2 linked regions of the Methylomagnum ishizawai genome follow. The protein of the gene in region 1 interacts with the protein of each later gene in a pairwise test. Links are inferred from orthologs where the notes say so. Each region holds a gene or a part of one and is shown in the gene's direction. Other genes may lie near its edges. The genes, in order: recO and ssb.

Evidence for each region.
Region 2: the proteins of recO (region 1) and ssb interact in binary tests that used the Escherichia coli proteins (3 or more experiments, as listed by UniProt). The link is inferred for Methylomagnum ishizawai from one-to-one orthologs.

Annotation. Positions count from the first base shown.
Region 1 is NZ_FXAM01000001.1:3,375,889-3,387,585, reverse strand. Bases 2,750-5,748 are described here. They hold recO (DNA repair protein RecO), read left to right. Parts: upstream 2,750-3,887; coding sequence 3,888-4,610; downstream 4,611-5,748. Other genes in these bases: B9N93_RS15090 (hypothetical protein), read left to right, coding at 5,492-5,748; pdxJ (pyridoxine 5'-phosphate synthase), read left to right, coding at 4,607-5,359; era (GTPase Era), read left to right, coding at 3,017-3,898; rnc (ribonuclease III), read left to right, coding at 2,750-3,020. Also shown: lepA (translation elongation factor 4), read left to right, coding at 1-1,109; lepB (signal peptidase I), read left to right, coding at 1,121-1,894; B9N93_RS15115 (DUF4845 domain-containing protein), read left to right, coding at 1,954-2,331; more of rnc, read left to right, coding at 2,328-2,749; more of B9N93_RS15090, read left to right, coding at 5,749-6,151; B9N93_RS15080 (hypothetical protein), read right to left, coding at 6,528-7,421; B9N93_RS15070 (bile acid:sodium symporter family protein), read left to right, coding at 8,113-9,183; B9N93_RS15065 (hypothetical protein), read left to right, coding at 9,337-9,582; tRNA dihydrouridine(20/20a) synthase DusA, read left to right, coding at 9,848-10,846; B9N93_RS15050 (ABC transporter substrate-binding protein), read right to left, coding at 11,205-11,697. UniProt on the Escherichia coli protein: Involved in DNA repair and RecF pathway recombination.
Region 2 is NZ_FXAM01000001.1:1,465,449-1,476,939, reverse strand. What follows is about bases 422-3,214. They hold ssb (single-stranded DNA-binding protein), read left to right. Parts: upstream 422-1,447; coding sequence 1,448-1,981; downstream 1,982-3,214. Other genes in these bases: nirJ (heme d1 biosynthesis radical SAM protein NirJ), read right to left, coding at 2,107-3,214; B9N93_RS06715 (MFS transporter), read left to right, coding at 422-1,343. Also shown: more of B9N93_RS06715, read left to right, coding at 1-421; more of nirJ, read right to left, coding at 3,215-3,276; ahbB (siroheme decarboxylase subunit beta), read right to left, coding at 4,567-5,058; B9N93_RS06690 (Lrp/AsnC family transcriptional regulator), read right to left, coding at 5,061-5,504; ahbB (siroheme decarboxylase subunit beta), read right to left, coding at 5,678-6,229; B9N93_RS06680 (Lrp/AsnC family transcriptional regulator), read right to left, coding at 6,226-6,693; B9N93_RS06675 (cytochrome D1 domain-containing protein), read right to left, coding at 6,704-7,882; B9N93_RS06670 (c-type cytochrome), read right to left, coding at 7,879-8,199; B9N93_RS06665 (c-type cytochrome), read right to left, coding at 8,192-8,506; B9N93_RS06660 (nitrite reductase), read right to left, coding at 8,566-10,149; B9N93_RS06655 (YncE family protein), read right to left, coding at 10,361-11,341; B9N93_RS06650 (SRPBCC family protein), read right to left, coding at 11,347-11,491. UniProt on the Escherichia coli protein: Plays an important role in DNA replication, recombination and repair. Binds to ssDNA and to an array of partner proteins to recruit them to their sites of action during DNA metabolism. Acts as a sliding platform that migrates on DNA via reptation.

The DNA of each region.
Region 1 (11,697 bases):
AGAGCCATCAGGTGGAAAAGCTGGGTGTGTTCACCCCCAAGCCCTTGGACATGGAACAACTGGGTTGCGGGCAGGTGGGCTATGTCATCGCCGGGATCAAGGACATCTTCGGTGCCCCGGTCGGCGACACCATCACCGTCAGCGACCACCCGTGCGAAACGCCCTTGCCGGGCTTCCAGAAGGTCCAGCCCAGGGTGTTCGCCGGGCTGTATCCGGTCGAATCCGACGATTACGAGGATTTGCGCGAGGCGCTGAACAAGCTCAACCTCAACGACGCCGCCCTGCAATACGAGCCCGAGACCTCGCAGGCGCTGGGCTTCGGCTTCCGCTGCGGCTTCCTCGGCATGTTGCACATGGAAATCATCCAGGAGCGGCTGGAACGCGAATACGACCTCGACCTCATCACCACGGCCCCCACCGTGGTCTACGAAGTCCTGAAGTCCGACGACTCCACGATCCAGATCGACAACCCCTCGAAACTGCCCTCGCCCAACGAAATCGAGGAAGTGCGCGAGCCCATCATCGAAGCCCATATCCTGGTGCCGCAGGATTATCTCGGCAACGTCATCACTCTATGCATCGAAAAGCGCGGCGTGCAGAAGAACATGCAATACATGGGCGGGCAGGTGGCGATCAATTTCGAATTGCCCCTGAGCGAAGTAGTGTTGGATTTCTTCGACCGGCTCAAATCGGTCAGCCGCGGTTTCGCCTCGTTCGACTACGAATTCAAGCGCTTCCAGGCCGCGCCCCTGGTCAAGCTGGACATCCTCATCAACGACGAGCGGGTGGACGCCCTGTCCCTGATCGTCCACCGCGATATCAGCCAAAGCCGGGGCCGCGATTTGGTGGAACGCATGAAGGATTTGATCCCGCGGCAGATGTTCGAGGTCGCCATCCAAGCCGCCATCGGCTCCAAGATCATCGCCCGCTCCACGGTCAAGGCCATGCGTAAGAACGTGTTGGCCAAATGCTACGGCGGCGACATCAGCCGTAAACGCAAACTGCTGGAAAAACAAAAAGCGGGCAAGAAACGCATGAAACAAGTGGGCAAGATCGACATCCCGCAGGAAGCCTTCCTCGCGGTCCTGCGCGTCAACAAAGATTCCTGATGGGCGGCGGCATGGACTTCGATTTTTCTTTTTTCCTGGTGCTGGCGACCTTGGTGACCGGCGTGGTGTGGGGTGGCTATGTGCTGATGCTGCGGGTTCAAGGCGTGGAACCGCCGCCCCCGGATAAAGAACCCATCCTGGTGGAATACGCCCGTTCGTTCTTTCCCATCGTCCTCATCGTCTTGTTGCTGCGCTCGTTCCTGGTGGAGCCGTTCCGCATCCCCTCCGGTTCGATGATGCCGACCCTGTTGGTCGGGGATTTCATCCTGGTCAACAAATTCACCTATGGCATCCGCCTGCCGGTCATCAACACCAAGATCGTGGAGATGGGCCAACCGGCGCGGGGCGATATCGTGGTGTTCCGCTATCCCAAAGACCCGACCATGGATTACATCAAGCGCATCGTTGGCCTCCCCGGCGACCGCATCGGCTATGTCCATAAACAGGTGTATGTGAACGGCGAGCCGGTTAAGCAGACCGCGCTGGGAATCTACGAAGGCAGCCAACCGGGTAGCCAATGGGGCGGCGAAACCCTGCTCAGCGAGGATTTGGGCAGCGTCACCCACGATATCCTGGCGCGGGTTGGCGAACCCGCCGCGAAGGAAGGCGAATGGACCGTACCGGAAGGCCAATACTTCGTCATGGGCGACAACCGCGACAATAGCAACGACAGCCGGTTCTGGGGCACGGTGCCGGAAGCCAACCTAGTCGGCAAAGCCTTCTTCATCTGGATGAGCTGGGACGGCGGCATCGCCTTCAACCGGATCGGCACCTCGCTAAAATAATCCAGGGGCTTCCCAAACGGGCGTCGCTCTCGTAACCACCATAATTAGGGGCATGGTCCATGAATCAAACTCCCGTTCGCCAAGGTGGCATGACCTTCCTCGGCTTCGCGTTGCTGATGTGCTTGGTCGGCTTTTTCGCGATGCTGATTATCAAGATCGGCCCGATTTACCTGGACCACTACAAAGTGGTCGCTTCCCTGGAATCCTTGAAAAGCGATGCCAACTTGGCGACGCGATCCAAGCAGGAAGTCCTCCTTAGCCTAGCGAAACACTGGGATATCGACATGATCAACAGTGTCACCAAGGATAATGTTTATATCACCAAGGACGGTTCCGGTATAACGATACAAATCGCTTATGATGTCACCCAGCCCATCATGGGCAATATCGATATCGTCGCCCATTTCGACGATTCTATTGAGGTAGCCGCACGTTGATCCAAGAGCCGGAAAAACTCACCAGGAAACTGGGCCTGCACTTCAGGAATCCGCTGCTGGTGAAGCGCGCCCTCACCCATCGCAGCGCCGAATCGGATAACAACGAACGGCTGGAATTCCTCGGGGATGCGGTGTTGGGTTTTGTGATCGCCGAACGCCTGTACGGCAAATTCCGCGACGCCGACGAGGGCGTCCTCAGCCGCTTGCGGGCCATGCTGGTCAACCAGACCTCGCTCGCCAACCTCGCCCGCAGGCTGAACCTCGGCGACTATCTCATCCTGGGTTCGGGGGAACTCAAGAGCGGCGGCTACCGGCGCGATTCCATCCTGTCCGACGCCCTGGAAGCCTTGATCGGCGCCCTGCTGGTGGACCAGGGCATGGACGCCTGCCGCCATTGGATCCTCAACCAATTCGCCGAGCAGATCGAGGCCCTGTCGGTGCAGGATTGGAAGAAAGACCCCAAGACCCGGCTCCAGGAAGCCATGCAGGCCCGTGGCCTGGAATTGCCGGTCTATATCCTCAAATCGGTGGTCGGCCAACCGCACGACCAAACCTTCGTGGTGGAATGCCGCATCGCGCTGACCGCCGAGACCTGCGAGGGTACCGGCTCCTCGCGTAAGAAAGCCGAGCAGCAAGCCGCCGAGAAAATGCTGGCCAAACTGGTCCAGGACTTCGGATTCAAATCATGAAAGCAGGTTATGTCGCCCTGGTGGGCCGCCCCAACGTGGGCAAATCGACCCTACTCAACCATCTGATCGGCCAGAAAATCAGCATCACCTCGCGCCGCCCGCAGACCACCCGCCACCGCATCCACGGCATCAAAACCACGGAGGCGGGGCAGGCGGTATTCGTCGATACCCCCGGCATCCACGCCAGCCAGAAGCGGGCCATGAACCGCTATCTCAACCGCACGGCGGGCACGGCGTTGCTGGACGTGGACGTGATCGTGTGGATCGTGGACCGGCCCGTGTGGCTGGCCGAGGACGACCTGGTGCTGGAACGCATCCAGACCTCCGCCGCCCCGGTGATCCTGGTCATCAACAAGGTGGACCGGCTGGAGGATAAAGCCGCCCTGCTGCCCTTCCTGGAAAGCGCCCAGCAGCGCCATCCCTTCGCCGCCCTGATCCCGGCCTCGGCCCTGCGCGGCCACAATCTGGACGCGCTGGAACACAAGATCATGGAACTCCTGCCCGAGGGCGAACCGATCTTCGACCAAGACCAACTCACCGACCGCAGCCTCAGGTTCCTGGCGGCGGAAATCATCCGCGAGAAGCTGATCAGGTCGCTGGGCCAGGAAGTACCCCACGCCCTCAGCGTGGAGATTGAGCAATACCAGACCGAGGGCAAACTGACCCGCATCGCCGCCTTGATCTGGGTGGAGCGGGAAGGCCAGAAAGCCATCGTCATCGGCCAGCAGGGCGAAGTGCTGAAAAAGGTCGGCGAACGCGCCCGCCAGGATTTGGAGCGCCTGACCGAGGGCAAGGTGTTCCTGCAACTCTGGGTCAAGGTCAAGGAAAACTGGTCGGACGACGAACGCGCCCTACGCAGCCTGGGTTATGCCGAATGAACCCGGCCAGGACGCGGTCATCCTCCGCCGCCGCGACTACCGCGAAACCAGCCTGCTGCTGGATATTTTCTCGGAGCCACAAGGCCGCTTGAGCCTGCTCGCCAAGGGCGCGAAACGCGGGCGCAATCTAACTGCCGTCCTCCTGCAATGCTTCGCCCCCTTGCGGCTGGCCTGGGCGGGCCGGGGCGAACTCCCGGTGCTGACGGCGGCGGAACCCTGCGGCGCGGCTATCGCCCTGCACGGCACCGCGCTCTACTGCGGCTTCTACCTGAACGAACTGCTCTCGTACCTGCTCCCGCCCCTTGACCCCTACCCGGAAGTGTTCCGGCTGTACCTGGACACGCTGGGGCGGCTCGCCCAGGCCGAAGATTGCCCAGAACCCGCCCTGCGCGGCTTCGAGGTCGGTTTGCTGGAATACCTGGGCTATGGGCTGTGCCTGGACCGGGAGGCCGGTTCCGGCCAACCCATCGATCCCGCCCAAACCTACGCCTACCACATCGAATCCGGCCCGGTGGCCTGTCCGCCTGGGCAGCCCGGGGCCATCCACGGTTCTACCCTGCTGGACCTGGGCCGCGACCGCCTGGAAACCCCGGCGGCGCTCAAGGAAGCCAAACACCTGATGCGGCGGGTCGTCCAGCATTATCTCGATGGCCGCGGCCTCAAAAGCCGCGACTTGTTCCAACCATCCACAGGGAAAGCAACCCACGCATGAACGCCATAGCCCCCATCCTCCTGGGCGTCAACATCGATCATATCGCCACGCTGCGCCAGGCCCGCCACACCCGCTACCCGGAAGTCGTCCAAGCCGCCCTCATCGCCGAGCAGGCCGGGGCCGACGGCATCACCGCCCATCTGCGCGAAGATCGCCGCCACATCCAGGACCGCGATATCGAACTTTTGGCGGCGCTGCTGCACAGCCGCTTGAACCTGGAAATGGCCGTGACCGACGAGATGATCGCCATCGCCCGCAAAACGAGGCCCGCCGCCTGCTGCCTGGTGCCCGAGAAACGCGCCGAATTGACCACCGAAGGCGGCCTGGATGTCGCCGCCGACATCGCCCGCATGAAGGACGCTTGCGCCGCCCTGGCCGAAGCGGACATCGAAGTCTCCCTGTTCATCGACGCCGACCCGCGCCAGATCGAAGCGGCGGCGCGGGCGGGCGCGCCCGTGATCGAACTCCATACCGGCCATTACGCCGATGCCGCCGGCCCCGGCGCGAGGCGGCGCGAACTCGAACGCTTGCAAGCGGCGGCCCGGTTGGGCGGGGAACTCGGCCTGACCGTCAACGCCGGCCACGGCCTGCATTACCACAATGTCGCCGATATCTGCCGCATCTCCAATATCCACGAACTCAACATCGGCCATGCCATCGTGGCGCGGGCGGTCATGACCGGACTGGACCCCGCCGTGCGCGACATGAAGCGGACCCTGGAAGCGGCCCGGGCCTTAATTGACCGATGAAGGCTATTCTGCGATATTTGCCGGTCGAAATTGGCGGCGGCCCCATGGAACCACCCTGGGCGCGGCACGCGGCCATCCGCGACGGCTCACGGGGAAGTCCGAATGTACGAACAATATCGAGGCAAGCGAGTGGTGGCTAACCGGTCTGGCCAGCGCGGCCTGGTCCGGCAAGCCCTGCCGGTGCCGCAAAGACGCGCCAGCGGGATTTTCGCGGCGCTGGCGGCGGGCGTCCTGCTGGCCGCGGTGCTGGTGCTGTTCCTCCAGGTCCAAGGCTTCGTCAACCATCTCGAAGCCCAATGGGCGGCGGACACCGGCGGCGACACCCGGCTCCGCGCCCTTAACCAGCACATGGAAGCTCTGCAAACCAAGTTCAACGCCCTCCTGGCCGACTCGGTCGAAGTCCGGCTCAAGGCGCTGGAAAAAAGCGTCGAATCCGGCAAGGTGGCGCTGGAAGACCTCCGCGCCTTCGAATCGCTCAAGAACGACCTGCAAACCCTCGAAGCCTACACCGAACGGGCCGGCACCACGCTGGGGCTGGATTCGGCCCGCCAAGAGCATGGGCGCTACCAACCCATGGCGGCGGGCCAAGCCGCCGCCCTCCACAAAACCGACCTCAAGGGCGAACTGGCCGAACTCAAGACCTTGTTCTATGGCTGCCTCGCGGCGCTGGCCGTGGCCTTGCTGGCGCTGGCCCGCTATTGGGCCAACCAGCGCCGGGCCATCCGGCAATTGGAACTCCTGGCGACCCTGCCGATGCTGGCTGGCCCGCCGCCATCCGACCGTTCCCGCTGACCGGTGAGGAAAATGGCGTGGCGGTTGAGGACGAAGGACGGACGCGCCCGCTACGCCAAGCGCAAATCCACCGTCGAGCCGGTGCTCGGGATCATCAAGCACGTCATGGGCTTCCGCCAATTCTCGCTCCGGGGCCTGGCCGCCGTCACCGGCGAGTGGACGCTCGTCACCCTGGCCTTCAACCTGAAGCGGATGAACGTGCTGCGCTTCGCCTGAAGGGGGGCGAACCGCGCCCCGATGGCGCGGAAAGCGCCGGTCGCGCGACTCATCAGCGCCACAGGGCCTCCTCCATCGGCGAAAGGAGCCGGAAACCGGACCACAAGCCGCCCGACAACCCTTCAGGTCAATTCGCCAGTACTCAAGTCCGACAGACTCCTTAGGGCTTGGTCGTGAACGAGGTCTTGGGTTTCCACAACACCGTGGGCGAAACCCCGGTTTCCAGAGGTTGGGTTTCCAACCGGACATTGTCGAAGTCCACCTCGATGCCTGGGGCGTTCTGGGTTCCAGGGACGTTCAGATTGACCAGCCTGATGGTCAGCGGATGTTGGTCGTCCATCAATGCCCCCCATTCCTCGACAGAAGTCACGGCCACCTCCATCGATATCCGCTTGAATTTGCCTTCCAGCGGGATGCCGATGTTGACGCGTTGGGTGATGATGGTAGCGCCCGCCAGGAGTTGCACGGCATAGCCGGGAAAGCCGTCGAGGTCGAAGTACTCGAGGTTCGCGAAGTCCGTGTTGCCGAAGGGGAAGGCAAGCCCGCTACCGATATTGCCGACATCCACGCTCAGCAAATAGCGGGTATCGGGCTGGAGGGTGACGCCCGCCAGGGTCTGTTGCAAGCCCAGCGGATGGTTGGCGACGTTCGGGTCGGGGCCAGGGCCGGGAACTTGGGTGTGATCGCCCCAGAGCAGCGCCACATGATGCCCGTCCGGTGCCTGCGCCGGGTCGAAGACGGTGTCGAAAACGCCGGGGTTGTTCGGGTTTAACAGCCCTGGTGTGAAGTTGCCGTTCAGGCCGATGCCGTCTGGGTTGTAGACCTCCCAGCCGGGGATTTGGAAGTTGTTCAACGACCCCACGAACATGCCGCCGGGCAGTTGGGTGGCGTTGCCGCCCGGCAGGCTCGCGGAAACTTCCGGCGGTAGTTCCTCGAACGAGGGATTTTGGACGGGCAAGACCTCGGCCAGTGCCACGTTATGGGCGGTTCCTGCAACGGCCAGGGCCAGGGCCAGGGTCAGGGCGGTGAGGGGGCGGTTCGGATGGATGTTCATGGCTTTTTTCCTTTATGAGGGCGCGTTGTGGGCGGGATGGTGTATCGCTGGGGAATGGCATCGGCGTCCGGGTTTCCCCCGCCGGGAATCATGCCTTCATAGGGAAACAAGGTCTGTTATGTATTTGCGGATCGATCAGCTAATTTGTCACTCGGATCAGGTGAATTCCGCACTCAAATAGCGATTGATCCTCCGAGCCCAGGTTCATGACCACCGCTCACGCCATCCGATTTGGAAAATCCCACCAAGCTGTCCGGCCATACGAGGCTAGGCCCATCCTGATGTTCGGAAGCGGGTGGGCTTGGCCTTGAAGGCGTAGACTCCGATTTGGCAACCTTAGTCCGTACCGCCATTATTTTGGCCGTTCTTGCCGGGTTTCTATATGCCACAGGAAAATGGAGCAATCCTTTGTATCTGCCCGTAAGGACATGGTGGTTTCTGATGCTGTCGGGGTTGGCGACGGGAGCCTCGTGGGTATGCTACTTCCGGGCGTTGAAAATCGGCGATGCTTACAAAGTGGCCCCGGTCGATACAATCAGTCTTGTGCTAGTAGTGCTATTCGCCGTGGTTTTTCTCAACGAACGCCCATCGCTGCGGGAATGGTCCGGGATTTTCCTGGTGGGCTTGGGCGTCCTTGTGCTAGCCATCAAACGGTAGCCCCGAAGCTTGGCTACCCCATCGAGAATAATCCATGAATCCCATCAAAAAACCCATCGAACTCCTTACCCATTTCATCCACCACTACTTTATTTGGATGATTATCTCGTCTTATTTTGTCGCCGCGCTACTGCCGGGATTTGGCGTTTGGATGCGGGAAGTTGAATTGGGTAGCGTTGTTTTGCTACAGAACAAAATCGATGTTTCTTTGCCACCCGTGATGTTGTCGTTATTGCTGTTCAATGCGGGCCTAGGCGTGAAACATCGGGAACTCGCCCAATTGGCGTACAAGCCGCAGTTGTTGTTGGCGGGGTTGGCGGGTAATTTGATTACGCCGCTGAGCTTCATCATGGGGGTGAACTTGGTCATGGCGCGTTGGCATAACCCGGAAGAGGTCCAGCACATTCTGGTGGGTCTCGCGTTGGTCGCCGCCATGCCGATTGCCGGTGCTTCCACGGCTTGGGCGCAAAACGCCGACGGTAATCTCGCTTTGAGTTTAGGCTTGGTGCTGTCCACCACCTTGCTGAGTCCCTTGCTCACCCCGCTGGTCCTCCATGCGGTCGGCTTCGTCACTACGGGCGATTATTCCGAGGATTTACACGAGGTTGCCGCCGATGGCGTGGTGTCGTTCCTTGGCGTTTGGGTCGTCCTGCCCTCGTTGTTGGGTGTGCTGATGCAACGGGTTATGGGCGAGCGGCGACTTGCCAGCGCCAAATCCGCTATCAGACTGGTCAACTATATTGTTCTGCTGTTGCTCAATTATTCCAACGCCTCGTTGAGCCTGCCCAAGGCATTATCCCAGCCTGATTTTGATTTCCTGGCTATTTTGCTGGTGATCGTGGTGGCGTTGTGCCTGTCGGCATTCGCCACGGGCTATCTGGTCGCACGAATCTTTCACGCTAGCCGGACGAACACGGTTGCGCTGATGTTTGGTTTGGGCATGAACAACAACGGCACAGGATTGGTGTTGGTTTCCATCGCGCTAGCCGACCACCCGGAGGTGATGTTGCCGATTATCTTTTATAACCTCGTCCAGCACCTTATAGCCTCGCTGGTTGATTTTACAATGGTTCAGCGGGGTGTATGGCTGTATAAATCGGCGTAGATAGTCGGGGGGCCGGTATTCCGGGCTTGCCGTGGTAATGTTCGGAAGGGGGTATATATGCCCGCCCGGTTGGTAGAATGGGGCGGGCTTGAATGGAAAAGGCCGGGAGGGGAACCTTCCCGGCCTTTTTGCGTGGTGGACGATGGGTGAGGCATGGGAGATATTATGTACCACGGCGACGAACCGCTGGCGCGGCTGGTCGAAACCAAGGAAAACGTGAAGGATGCGGCGCGGAAAGCCCTGCGCGTTCCCCGGACTTATGGCAAGGTGCTTTTTTTGACCAAGGATAAGAACCGTCTGCGGGTCATCAAGGATGATGGCGGATTGGGAATCGCGTTGAACTGGGATGATTTGACGCCTATCCGGGAGTGGCGGAGGGAAACCAAGCCGGTGGTTTAATGAGTCCTTTTCAGGCGGGTCTTGCGGGTGGCGGAAGTATTTCGCCAACCTTCTCGGTTGGGTGCTTCCTGTCCCTGACCAGCATCGTCCGCGCCTCCGGGTCTACGTCATCCCACGGGATGCCGCAGCCTCGCCCACCCTCATGCAGGAATAGACCATGGCTGGGACATGCTCGGGTTTGTGCTGGGACTTTGACCCGATTATAGTTCCGAATCAGGCCGAATCCTTCCCGATGCGGACCAGTCACGCCATATAAATCCTTGATATGACAAATATTTCAGCGAATCCGCTCTCGGTTGCGCCCATGCTGGATTGGACCGACCGCCATTGCCGTTATTTCCTGCGGCTGATTTCCCGCCACGCCCTCTTGTACACCGAGATGGTCACCACCGGCGCGATCCTGCATGGCGACCAAGACCGGCTGTTGGGCTTCGATCCGCAGGAAAAACCGCTGGCCGTGCAATTCGGCGGCTGCGACCCGGATGAACTCGCCGCCTGCGCCCGCATCGCCGAAGCGCGGGGCTACGACGAAATCAACCTGAACCTGGGCTGCCCCAGCGACCGGGTGCAGCGGGGCCGGTTCGGGGCTTGCCTGATGGCCGAGCCGGAATTGGTGGCGGACTGTGTCGCCGCCATGCGGGCGGCGGTGGCGATCCCGGTCACGGTCAAGACCCGCATCGGCATCGACGAGCGCGATTCCTACGGGGAACTGGCCCATTTCGTCGCCACGGTCGCCGCCGCCGGTTGCCAAACCTTCGTCATCCACGCCCGCAAAGCCTGGCTGAAGGGCTTGTCGCCCAAGGAAAACCGCGAAATCCCGCCCTTGCGCTACGACGTGGCGGAACGGGTCAAAGCCGATTTCCCGGACCTCGCGGTCATCCTGAACGGCGGCCTCCTCGACCTCGACCAAGCCGAACCGCACCTCGCCCGCTTCGACGGCGTGATGATCGGTCGGGCGGCCTACCACAACCCCTATATCCTGGCCGGGGCCGACGCCCGGTTCTATGGCGACGACCATCCCATCCCGTCCCGCCACGCGATCCTGGAAGCCTTCCTGCCTTATGTCGAGGTGGAACTGGCCGGTGGCACCCGCTTGCACAGTATCGCCCGCCATCTCCTGGGGTTGTTCCATGGCCTGCCGGGTGGGCGGATTTGGCGGCGCCAATTGGGCGAGCGCGGCAATCGACCCGGCGCGGGAATCGAGGTGCTGCTGGACGCGGCCCGGCATTGCTTACCCCGCGATGAATCCCGGACAGCCGACTAACACCCCATCCAAATTCCGCACCGGAACCCACCGCGCCCGCCGCCCTTTCCACCCGAGTGATTGCCCCCGCATGTTTGAACAAGCCTTCAAGAATATGACGACGTTCTCCGCAAAGAGGCCGGTTGCACCACCGAACTGTTTCCAGCGCGCCCATGCGCCTGCCGGAAAAAAGTGAAGGTGGAATGGGCGGACGGTAAGGCGCGAACCCTCCGCCACACGCTGCAAACGACCTTCTGGCACACAGACGAAGCTTTGTTCGGCAAATTGCCCGAGTTCTTCAAGAACGAACCCGATCCTTTCAAGGATCATGGTATTGTAGAAATAGCTCGCGCCATATCCGATTTGGGGGCGTGGTGTATTAAAACTTACACTTCGACTCTGCCTGGTCTATCCCCAAGCTATCCAACTCGTTCCTGGGATGTAAATAGCCTTCGATAGGGGCCACCGCCACCAGCGAACGCTCCGCCGCCAATAACACCGGCTGGCGCAATTGACGATCCCAGCTTCGGAACGACAAGGGCACGCCCTTGAACCCGGCCAGGGCGAATTGCTCGCCCAGCATGAACGCCTTCACCGGCTCGAATTCCACCGATTTGGCGCGGGTCGCCGCCTCGCCGATGGCGCGGACCGCCAGCCAAGCGCCGTAGTCGGCTTCCGCCATCCAGCGCCCGGCCTGCGCCCGGAAGCGGTTTTGCAATTGCAACGCGCCCCAGGCTTCGTGAGTGTGGTGCCAAGCGGTCGGCACCAAGCCTTGCGTGCCCGCTACGGGCCGGGGCTGCCAAGTGCGGTAGGGCAGATAATCGCCGAACAGCCCGGATTCGTCCGCCACGATCAAAACCTCGTAATCCACG
Region 2 (11,491 bases), 1.9 Mb from region 1 along the record:
CCAGCCTGTCCCTGGCCGGCATCTATATGCTGAGGATGCTGGGAATGTTCCTGATCCTGCCGGTGTTCTCGGTGTTCGCCCGCGACCTGCCCGGTGCCACCCCGACCCTGGTCGGCCTCGCCATCAGCGCCTATGGGCTGACCCAGGCCCTGTTCCAAATCCCCTTCGGCCTGTGGTCCGACCGCTATGGCCGCAAGCCCGTCATCACCATCGGACTCGTCCTGTTCGTGCTGGGCAGCGCCCTCGCCGCCCTGTCCGACGATATCTACGGCATCATCGCGGGCCGCGCCCTGCAAGGCGCGGGCGCGGTGGCGGCGGTGGTGATGGCCCTCGCCGCCGACCTCACCCGCGAGGAACACCGCACCAAGGCCATGGCCTTGATCGGCATCAGCATCGGCTTTTCCTTCGCCCTGTCGATGGTGGCGGGACCGATGCTCTCGGCCTGGATGGGGCTGAAGGGCTTGTTCTGGGTGGTCACCGCCCTGGCCGCGCTGGGCATCGTGGTGCTGTATACCGCCGTGCCCGACCCCGTGGTCAGCCGCTTCCACCGCGACGCCGAGGTCAGGACCGCCGCGTTCGGCACGGTGCTGGGCAACCCGGAACTGTTACGGCTCGATCTCGGCATTTTCTGCCTGCACCTGATCCTCACCGCCACCTTCGTGGTGCTGCCCCTGGTGCTGCGCGACACCTTGGACCTGCCCACCGCCCAGCATTGGCATCTCTACCTGCCGGTGTTCGTGCTGGCGATGGCGAGCATGGTGCCCTTCGTGATCGTGGCCGAGAAAAAACGCAAGATGAAGCCGGTGTTCCTCGGGGCCATCGCCGTGGTGGCGCTGGCCGACCTGGGTTTCCTGGGCTTCGGCGCGAGCTTCTGGGCGGTGTTCGGGCTGCTCTACCTGTATTTCACCGGCTTCAACCTGCTGGAAGCCACCCTGCCCTCCATGGTGTCCAAGATCGCCCCACCCGACCTCAAGGGCACGGCCATGGGCGTCTATTCCACCGCCCAATTCCTGGGCGCGTTCGCGGGCGGCGCGGGCGGGGGCTGGATTTACGGGCATCACGGCATCCCGGCGGTGTTCCTGTATTGCGCGGTGGCGGCCCTCATCTGGCTGGCGGTGGCCCTGGGGATGCGCCCGCCGCGCCATGTCAGCAGCCTCCTGGTCAATGTCGGCGCGTTGAGCCGGGAACAAGCCGCCACCCTTTCGGGCCGTTTGCTGCAAGTGCCGGGCGTGGCCGAGGCGGTGGTGCTGGCCGAGGACGGCGTGGCCTATCTTAAGGTGGACAAAGACACCCTGGACCGCGCCGCCCTGAGCGAAGAATTGTTCCAAACCCAAGCGGCCTGATCCGCCTTACACGACAGCAAGACCGGGGCGAACCCGGCAAGACCCGTCCGGGCCGCCCCTACGGCCCCGGACACATCGAATGCACACTATCGGAGAAACTTCCCATGGCCTCTCGCGGCATCAACAAAGTCATCCTCATCGGCAACCTGGGCAAAGACCCCGAAGTCCGCTACATGTCCAACGGCGAAGCCGTCGCCAACGTCACCATCGCCACCAGCGACTCTTGGAAAGACCCGCAAGGCAACCCCCAAGAGCGCACCGAATGGCATAACGTGGTGTTCTATCGCAAGCTGGCGGAAATCGTCGGCCAATACCTGAAGAAAGGCGGCAAGGTCTACGTCGAAGGCAGCCTCCGCACCCGCAAATGGCAGGACAAGAACGGCCAGGACCGCTACACCACCGAAATCATCGCCAACGAAATGCAGATGCTCGACCGCGCCGGTGGTGGCGGCGGCATGGGCGGCGGTGGCGACCCCGGCCCCTGGTCGGAAGCGACGCCGCCCGCCGCCACCCGCGACCGCGATTCCGAACGCTACACCCCGCCGCCCCAGGCCACGGGTTCCCCAGCGCCCCAACGCCCGCCCGCGCCACCGGCAGGCGGCGGCATGGACGATTTCGACGACGATATCCCGTTTTGACGGGTTCTACCCAGAATTTTCTGGAAGCCTGCGGCAAGCGGGCTTTTTTGTGGCTGTATGGGTTCGCGGGACGTGGTCAGGGGAGCGGGTCGCCGCAGACACGGGGCGGTACCGGGCAATCGGCGTCAGCGGTCCCGTGCCTGAAGGCCGATCTCGTCGTCGGCGAGATAACAGCCAGGGTCTTCGGCCCAGAAATCCCCGGTGGTCTGGTGGGCACGCACCCGCGTGTTGCCATTGCAAAGATCGAGATGGGCGCATTCCGCGCAACGGCCCTGGACCGGACGCGGACTGGCTTTCAGGCCCGCCATCAACGGGTCCGACACATCCCGCCAAATCTCCGAAAAAGGCCGTTCCCGCACATTCCCCAGGCGGTAATGCCACCAGAAGGTGTCGGGATGGACGTTCCCCAGATTGTCGATATTGGCGATGTTGACGCCGGAGGCATTGCCGCCCCATTGGGCCAGCCGGGCGCGCAGCCTTCCGGCCTGATCGGGGAAGCGCTTGCTCGCCCAATGCAGCAAATAAACCCCATCGGCGTCATTGTTGCCGGTGACGAATTCGGCGGGTCGTCCCGCCCGGAGCCGGGCCAGGCAGGTGTCGAACAGCAGGTCCATGGCGGCGCGGGTCGTGGCGAACACCGCGTCGTCCTTGCGGTTGCGGTGGCCGCGACCGCCGTAGTTGAGGTGGGAGAGATAGAACTTGTCCACGCCTTCCCGTTCCATCAGGTCCAGCAGGGCGGGCAGGTCGGCGTGGTTGTCACGGGTCAGGGTGAAGCGCAGGCCGACCTTGATGTCCCGTTCGCGACAGAGCCGGACGCCATGCAGCGAACGCTCGAAGGAACCGGGACTCTGGCGGAAATCGTCGTGGGTCTTGCCCATACCGTCGATGCTGACGCCCACGTAGTCGAAGCCGGTGGCGGCGATGGCGGCGATGTTCTGTTCGGTGATGAGGGTGCCGTTGCTGGACAGGCCCACATAGAAACCCATGGCCTTGGCGCGTTGGGCGATGGCGAAAATATCGGGCCGCAGCAGCGGTTCCCCGCCGGACAGGATCAACACCGGCACCCGGAACGCCTTCAGGTCGTCCATCACCGCGAAGACCGCATCGGTATCGAGTTCGCCGGGGAAATCGATGTCCGCCGAAGTGGTGTAGCAATGCTTGCAGGCCAGATTGCAGCGGCGGATCAGGTTCCAGATCACCACAGGTCCGGGCATGACCCGGCGGCGCGGCGCGGCGGGGGGCGGTTCCACCGGGGGATTCAGCAGTTCGGCGATGTATTGGGTGATGCGGAACATGGGGGGTTAGAGGTGGTCTCGGAAATCTGAACAGTCGGCTAAGTGGATAAACTGCTCCCTGACGGCGTGGGCAACGCCGATGGACTGGAGCATACGATGAGCAAACGACCACGCCGCAACCATTCAGCGAGTTTCAAGGCCAAAGTGGCCCTGGCGGCCCTGCGGGGCGAAAAGACCCTGGCCGAGTTGGCGCAGGAATTCGATATCCATCCGACCCAGATCGGTGAGTGGCGGAGCCAACTTCTGGAACGGGCCGCCAGCGTGTTCGGTGGCGAGAACGACAAAAGCGAACCCGCCGTGGACCTCAAAGCCCTGCACGCCAAGATCGGCCAACAGGCGCTGGAGATCGATTTTTTATCCGGCGCGCTCAGCAAGGCCGGAAAGCTGAGCGCAAAGCGATGATCGACCGGGACCACGATGTTTCCCTGACCCGACAGGCGGAATTGCTGGGCATCAGCCGGGGCGGCGCCTACTACGCGCCCAAGCCGGTGCCGGAGTCGGACCTCGCGCTGATGCGGCGGATCGACGCGTTGCACCTGGAACACCCGTTCATGGGCGCCCGGCTGCTGCGCGACACCCTGAACCGGGAAGGCTTCCGGGTCGGACGCCGCCATGTGGCCACGCTGATGGCCCGCATGGGCATCGAAGCCCTGTACCGGCGTCCCAAAACCACCCAGAGGCATCCGGCCCACAAGGTCTATCCCTATCTGCTACGCGGCCTGACCATCGACCGGCCCAACGCGGTCTGGGCCTTGGACATCACCTACATCCCGATGGCACGGGGCTTCGTCTACCTGTGCGTGGTCCTCGACTGGGCCAGCCGCAAGGCCCTGGCCCATCGGGTATCGGTCGCCATGGACGCGGGCTTCTGCGTCGAGGCCCTGGAGGAGGCGCTGCGCCGCTACGGCCCGCCGGATATCGTCCACACCGACCAAGGTTCCCAGTTCACCAGCGGGGAGTTCATCGAGGTGCTGACGGGCCGGAACATCCGCATCAGCATGGACGGCAAGGGTTCCTGGCGCGACAACGTCTTCGTCGAACGCCTCTGGCGGACGGTGAAGTACGAGGAGGTTTACCTCAAAGCCTACGACTCGGTCCGGGAAGCCCGCGAATCCATCGGTCGGTACCTGGATTTCTACAATACCCGGCGGCCCCATTCGAGCCTGGACAGCCAAACCCCGGATGAGGTCTACTTTAAACCCCGACCGGCCCTTCCCAAGGCCGCTTAACCCAGCAGGGTATCCACTTATCCCGGCTTAAATCTTGTTCAAACAATCGGGGCCACCTCTGTTAATCGCCGATGCGCAAGCCGGTCTTTTTCAAGATGCGCGTGCTGTACAGCACGGCATGGCCCCGGTTGGCCGCGCCCAAGAGCGCGGCGATGCGTGCGGTTTCCCGCTCCACGTCGTCGCGGGTCCGCCCGTGGACCATGGCGAACAGGTTATAAGGCCAGTCGGGCCGATGGCGCGGGCGGTGGTAACAATGACTGACCGCGTCCAAGGCACCGACCCGTGCCCCCAGTGTGTCGATCAATTCATCCGGCACATCCCAGACCGTCATACCATTGGCCCGGTAGCCCAGTTTGTAATGATTGGGCACCGCGCCGATGCGGCGAACCACCCCGCGTTCCTGCATCGCCCGCAGCCGCGCCATCACCACATCGGCGGAGAGGCCCAGTTGTTCGGCGATGGCCGCGTAGGGCCGGGGCGTCAGCGGCAAACCAGCCTGGGTGGCGCGGATGATCTGGCGGTCGATCTCGTCGATGGCATCGCGGTCTTGCATGGTCATACCTCCAGGCGCAGGCCCACGTAATATTCGGCCAGCTTGGGCATATCGTGGACCTTCAAGCCGGTGGTGGCTTCTATCCCCGCGATGACTTCGGCCTTGCGCTCCGGCTTTTCGGTCGCGAGGACGAACCACATGTTCAAGGCATGGTCGCGGGCGTAGTTGTGGGCGACTTCCGGGAAGGCGTTGACCTCGGCCACCACCCGCTCGTAATCGGCCTCGGGCACGGCCAGCGCCGCCAGGCTCAGCGCCCCGCCCATGCGCTCAGCATGGTAGAGCGGCCCGAAACGGCTCAGGATGCCTTGGTCCAACAAGCCGCGCAGTCCTTCGATGACTGCTTCCTCGGTCAAGCCCAGGCGTTCCGCGACCGCCAAGTAGGGCCGCTCGCAGATGGGAAAACCGCCTTGTAGGTCGTTGATGAGGGTGCGTTCCAGTGCGTTCATGGATGGGGCAAAGCTTAGGATATGGCCGCGAATAACTTCCCGGTTTTCCAAAGTCGGCCATCGAAGCCTCCTCACGCCAAGGCGCAAGGGACGCAAAGGAAAAAACAAGCAAAAAAACCTTCGTGCCTTTGCGCCTTTGCGTGAAAAAAGGGAAGTTAATTTCAGCCAAATCCTTAACGGTAGACCGCGCCGCGCTGCTTGAAACAGCGGCGGCTGAACAAAACGGCGCGGGGTATGGCTTCCAGGCCGCAGGCCAGGGTCAGGGCTTCCACCTGGGTTTCGACGGTGGCGCGGTCCCGGCCATGGATCATGCAGAACAGGTTATAGGGCCAAGCCTCGCCCCGGCGCGGACGGCGGTAACACAGCGTGACGCAGGCGAAAGCCGCCAGCCGGGCACCTATGGCACCGACCTGGGCGTCCGGCACATCGAACACCACCATGGCGTTGGCGCGGTAGCCGAGTTTGCGGTGACGGACCACCACGCCCAGGCGCTTGATGATCCCGGTTTCAAGCCAGCGTTCCAGCCGTTCGATGACCTCGGCCTCGCTCAAACCCGTCTGCCGCCCCAATTCGGCATAGGGCCGGGGCACCAAGGGCAGACCGTGTTGGATCGCCGCGAGCAGGCGCAGGTCGCTGGCCGCGTCGGAATGGGTTCCGCAATGGACCGGGGCCGGACCGGGAAACACGGCGGGGAAATCCACCGCCCGGAGGGGCATCCCGCTCATGTGGGTCCGCTCCCGAAGTCCAGCGGGAACCCCAGGTCGATATGGAAATCCTCCAGCAAGGGCAGCGACAACACGGCCAATCCCGTGTGCCGCTCGATCCGGGCCAATACCGCATCCAAGCGTTCCGGGTCGGCGGCGGTGAGGACGAACCACAGGTTGTAGCGGTGTTCCCGCTCGTAGTTATGGTTCACTTCGGGGAGATCGCTGATCCAGGCGGCGACGGCTTCCAGGCGTTCCGCCGGTACGGCCAGGGCCGCCAGCGTGCTGGACCCGACCCGCTGGGGCGCGAACACCGGCCCGACCCGGCTGACCATCTGGCTATCGCTCAAGGTGCGGAGGTTTTCCAGCACCTCGGCCTCGTCCACGCCCAAAGCGTCGGCCAGGGCTTGGAAAGGCTGTGGCGACAGCGGGAAGCCGCGCTGGAAATCGTTGAGCAAGCGCTTTTGCAACGGGGTCAGCGACAAGGCCGCATCCTCACAATCCCAGGCGGTGGGCACGCGCCGTGAAGAAAATACCGCTGGGCTTATCGGCCTTGATCCGGGCCAATTCGGCGAAGGTTTCGGTGTCGTAGACCATCACCCGGTCGTCGTCGCGCACCGAGACCCAGACTTCGTCGCCCTTGGGGGTGAATTCCATGTGCAACACCGCCTGGCCGGGATTCAAGCGCTTGACCACGCTGAGGTCGCGGGTATCGATGATTTCCAGCTTGTTGTTGTCGGGCAGGGCGAAATTGATCCAGACCTGGCGCTCGTCCGGCCTGGGGATGACGAACACCGGCTGGCCGTCCAGCGGGATTTTCTTCACCACCTTCCAATCGCGGCGGTCGATCACCAGCATTTCATGGCGACCCACGGCGGGTAGGAACCAGTAATCGCCAATCAGCGCTCGGCCTTCCAAGTGGGGCATCTTGAACACGGGAAACTTGGGATCGTCCTTGGCGTGTTCCGGCAGGACGCGCTTTATCCCTGAGTCCAGGTTCCACAGGTCCAACAAGGCCACGCCTTCCTCGCCGAACAGCCCGGCGATGTAATAACGGCCCTCGGGCGAAATCAGCGCGTCGTAGGGTTCCTTGCCCGCCTTGAACTTCTGGAGTTTCGGAGATTTCGGGTCGTGTAGATCGGCCACCCAGATTTCCCCGGCCTCGAACAGGCTGAACACGAAGCGCTGTCCGGGCGCGTCCACCAAGCCCACGACCTTGGAGGCTTTGCCATCGGCGGTCACGGAGGGGATATCCGCCACCTTGTCCAGGGTGTCGGCGGAGAACACCCGCACCCCGCCGGGTTCGTAGTTGGAGGTGGCGATCCAGCGGCCATCCTGGGAAATCGCCCCGCCCACGCTGTTGTGGGCCTGCTCGATGCGTTTGACGATGCGGGCTTCCAGCAGATCGATCTTGGTCAAGGCCCCGTCGCGCCCGAACACATAGGCGTAGCGCTCATCCGGGGAATACACCAGGCTGGCGTGGGATAAATCGCCCAAGCCCTGCACCCGGCCCAGGCTGGTCCTGTGGGTGGTATCGACGATCTGCACGCTGCCCGCCGCCCGCTCGACCACGAGGCCCAGGTCGCCGGTACCGCGCAATTCGGCGGCATGCCCGCCCAAGACGGGCAGCAGGGTGAGGGTCAAGGCCAGGGCCAGCTTTTTCATTCGGATCATGGCGTCTTCCGCAATTGCCGGACCAGCCACACGGCTTCGTCCGGCGTCAACAAGCTCCGCCACGGCGGCATGGCCGTGCCGGGGCGTCCGTTCAGGAGGGTTTCAACCAGGAAGGCATCGGGCTTCCCGGCCAGGGCTTCGGGCAACAGCGCCGGGCCCAAGCCCCCGTGCAAGGTCATGCCGTGGCAGGAACCGCAGTCCTGCCGCAGCAAATGGGTCAGCGCGGCTTGCCGTTCCGGCGACGGGTCCGCCGCCTGGGCGGAACCCAGCAGCAGCCCGCCGCCGCAGGCGATCCAGGCCCAGGGCCGATTACTCACAACGCTTCAGCCCGGACAGGTAGGCCGCGAGGTCGGCGATATCCGTATCGGAAAGGCCAGCGGCCAGATTGCCCATGATGGGATTCTTGCGGCTGCCGTCCTTGTAGGCGGTCAAGGCGGCTTGGAGATAAGCCTCCTTCTGGCCCGCCAGATTGGGGAAGGCCGGGGAAGCACTGATGCCGGCGATGCCATGGCAAGCCGCGCAGACCGCTTCCACCTTGGCTTTGCCCGCTTCCGGGTTGGCGGCGTGGGCGGTTCCGGCGACCAGGGCCAAGCCGGTTAGAACTCTCGGAATGAAGCTTTTCATGCAATCGTCCTCCTGTGCCGGACGGGGCCGAACCCCGTGCGCGACCTTGTTCTTATTGCTTATTGGGGTTTCGCCAAATCCGCTTGCACCGCTTCCGGCGATAGGCCACGGGTCATGAACTTGGCGCGGGCGCGGGAGAAGATGCCCGCCGGGCTTTGCATGGGGAAGGACGCCACCCGTTCCAGGGTCTTGGAATCGAAAGCCACCACCTCGTCGCCGTTATAGCCCGCACTGACATAGAGCCGGTCGCCCTTGGCGTTATATTCCGGGAAATAGGCATGGCCACCCACATCCAAGGTCTTGGCGACTTCCAGGGTGTTTTTGTCGATCAATTGGATAGTGCGGGCGCGGCGGTCCTTGCTGATGATGTCCACCGCCACATAGGGCGCGTTGTAATGCGCCGCCGGGGATTCGGTGCCGCCCGAGACCGGCACCTGCTTCACCACTTCCATCTTGTCCAAGTCCCACACGCTGACCACTTCCTTGGCGCAATCGCCGAAGTTGGTGCCGAAACCCAGGGTCCGGCCATTCACCTGCACCACCGAGCCGCCGCCGACATGGGGCACGCAACCGGCGGGCAGCTTGGCCAGCACTTTCTTATCGGCGAGGTCGATGGCGGCGACGATGCTGTCGTCGTAGGAGGCGACCATCAGCTTACGCCCGCCGTGGGAGAGGAAGGCGTCGTGCAAATGGCGGCCCACATTGGGAATCTGGGTGACGGGGAAATCCGGCTGGGTCAGGTCCACCACCCAGACCTGTCCGGCGTTTTCCAGGGCGATGGCGAAGATATCGGCATAGGGCGTGCCGGTGATCATGCCGGAATCGGAAGTGACGAACTTGCCGTCCGGGTCGGTGCCTTCCAGCTTGAAATATTTCAGTGGTTCCAAGGTGTTGGCGTCCAGCAGCACGGCGAAATGCGGCACGAAGGAACCGGCCATCAGGTATTTACCATCGCGCGACACGCCCAGGGCCGGGCCGTTGAGGCCGGTCTTGATTTCGCGCACGATCTTCATGGAATAAAGATCGACCTTGTAGACCTCGGCGGTGTCGGTCTTGACATAGGCCCAGCGCGGATTGACCGGGTTGAATTCGATGATATGGGCGGCGGTTTTGGTGGGGACTTCGCCGACCTGGGTGTTGGTGGCGCTGTTGATGAACACCGCTTTCGAGCCTTCGCCCCGGCCATAGCGGCCGCGGGCGGCGACGCCGATCAGGTCGTCCATGTTATCGATGGCGTAGCCGGGTTTATCGGGCAGGGTGGATTCGTCGGCGACATGGACCTTCAGCGACTTCTTGATATCGTCCAGGGTCCATTGCGGGTCGAGCTTGGGCGTATTGAGAATGCGCTTGACCACTAGCCGGATGTCCTCGTCGGACAGCTTGCCGTAGAAGGGCGGCATCAGGGTATCGAACGATCCGGCCATGATGAGGCTGCGGAGGCTGGTGGGGCTACGGCCCTTGAGCCGGTCCTGGTTCAAGGGCGGGGCGAGGTAGCCGCCCAGGTCGTGGCCGTGGCAACTCGCGCAATTCTCGTTGAAGATTTGCTCGGCGCGTTGTTGGTCGGCGGCGGTGAATTCGGTGGCGGATGCCGCGCCAGCCCCGAACAGGGCCGCCGCGATGCCAAATAGGATCGCTTTATTCATGGGGACAAGAAACCTCGCGCAAAGTGGGTCCGGCCATGGCCGCTGGATTTATTTGATGCGGGGGCCGGAAAACCAGCCCCGACCGATTATAGTTTCGACTCTAAACAATTATTCCGCGCCTGTCAATCGCCCACCGGACCGGCTTGTGTCCACCCAAAGGCAACGCCATCGGCGGTTCGGGAAGCGGCGCGGTTCAAGAAAACCTAAACCCCTAACGCGCCGTCCCCTTCCCCAACGGTATGAACTGCCCGAACGCCCGGCTGCCATCCCCGGTCAGGACCGTCTTCTCGACCTTGAGCGTTTGGGCATCGACCACCGACACCGTGTTGTTGAACCAGTTAGCGACATAGACATGGCGGTCGTCCGGGTGCGCGGCAATGCCTTCCGGGTATTCGCCGACCTTGACGCTGCCCACGGTTTCCAGCTTCCGGGTATCGATCACCGACAAGGTGTTGTCGTACTGGTTGGTCACGAACACCCGCGAACCGCCCAGGGCCGCGGCCAAGGCATAAGGCCGGTCGCCCACCGGGATGGTTTTCACCAGTTCCATGCGCCCGGTATCGACCACCGAGACATCGTTGCTTTCCACATTGGCCGCGAACAGGTGATTGCCAACCACCAGCAGGCCGAACGGGTGTTTGCCGACCTTCACGGTCTTGCCCACTTCCAGCGTGGCGGCGTCGATGGCGGTGATCGAATCGTCGTCGCGGTTCGCCACATAGACTTTCGCGCCGTCGGGTCCGACCAACACCCCGGCGGGATGGCTACCCACCGCAATCCGCTTAACCACCCGCTGTTCCGACACATCCAGCACCGATAGATAGTTCTCGTAGAAATCGGCGACGAAAGCCCGGCCACCCCGCGCGTCCAGGGCCAACCCCAACGGTCCTTCGCCCACGGGAATGGATGCCCGCACCGTTTGGCTGCGCCCGTCGATGAGGGTGATCCGTTTGCCGGCCGGATTGCTGATGGCGACCACCGCGCCGTCGTGGCTGGTCGCCACGCCCGCCGGTTGCCCACCGACAGCGAGGGTTTTCACCACCTGGCCACTGGCGGTGTCGATGACCGAGACGGAATCGTCCTTCTGGTTGGTGATATAGGCGAAGGGTGCCGCCACCGCAGCTCCGCCCACGCAAAAGCAAGCGGCGGCCAAGGCCGCCGCTTTCAGGGATATTTCGCCCAACGCGAACATGGCGCTTACTTCTTCTCGGCGACCGCTTTCAGGTTCGCCAAACCTTCCTTGTAAATCTTGCCGACCACGCCGTTGGCGGCTTCTTCGTTCTCGCCTTCGGGCGGGTTGTTGTTCAGGAACCAGCGGTAATACGCGCCCTTCCATTCCACC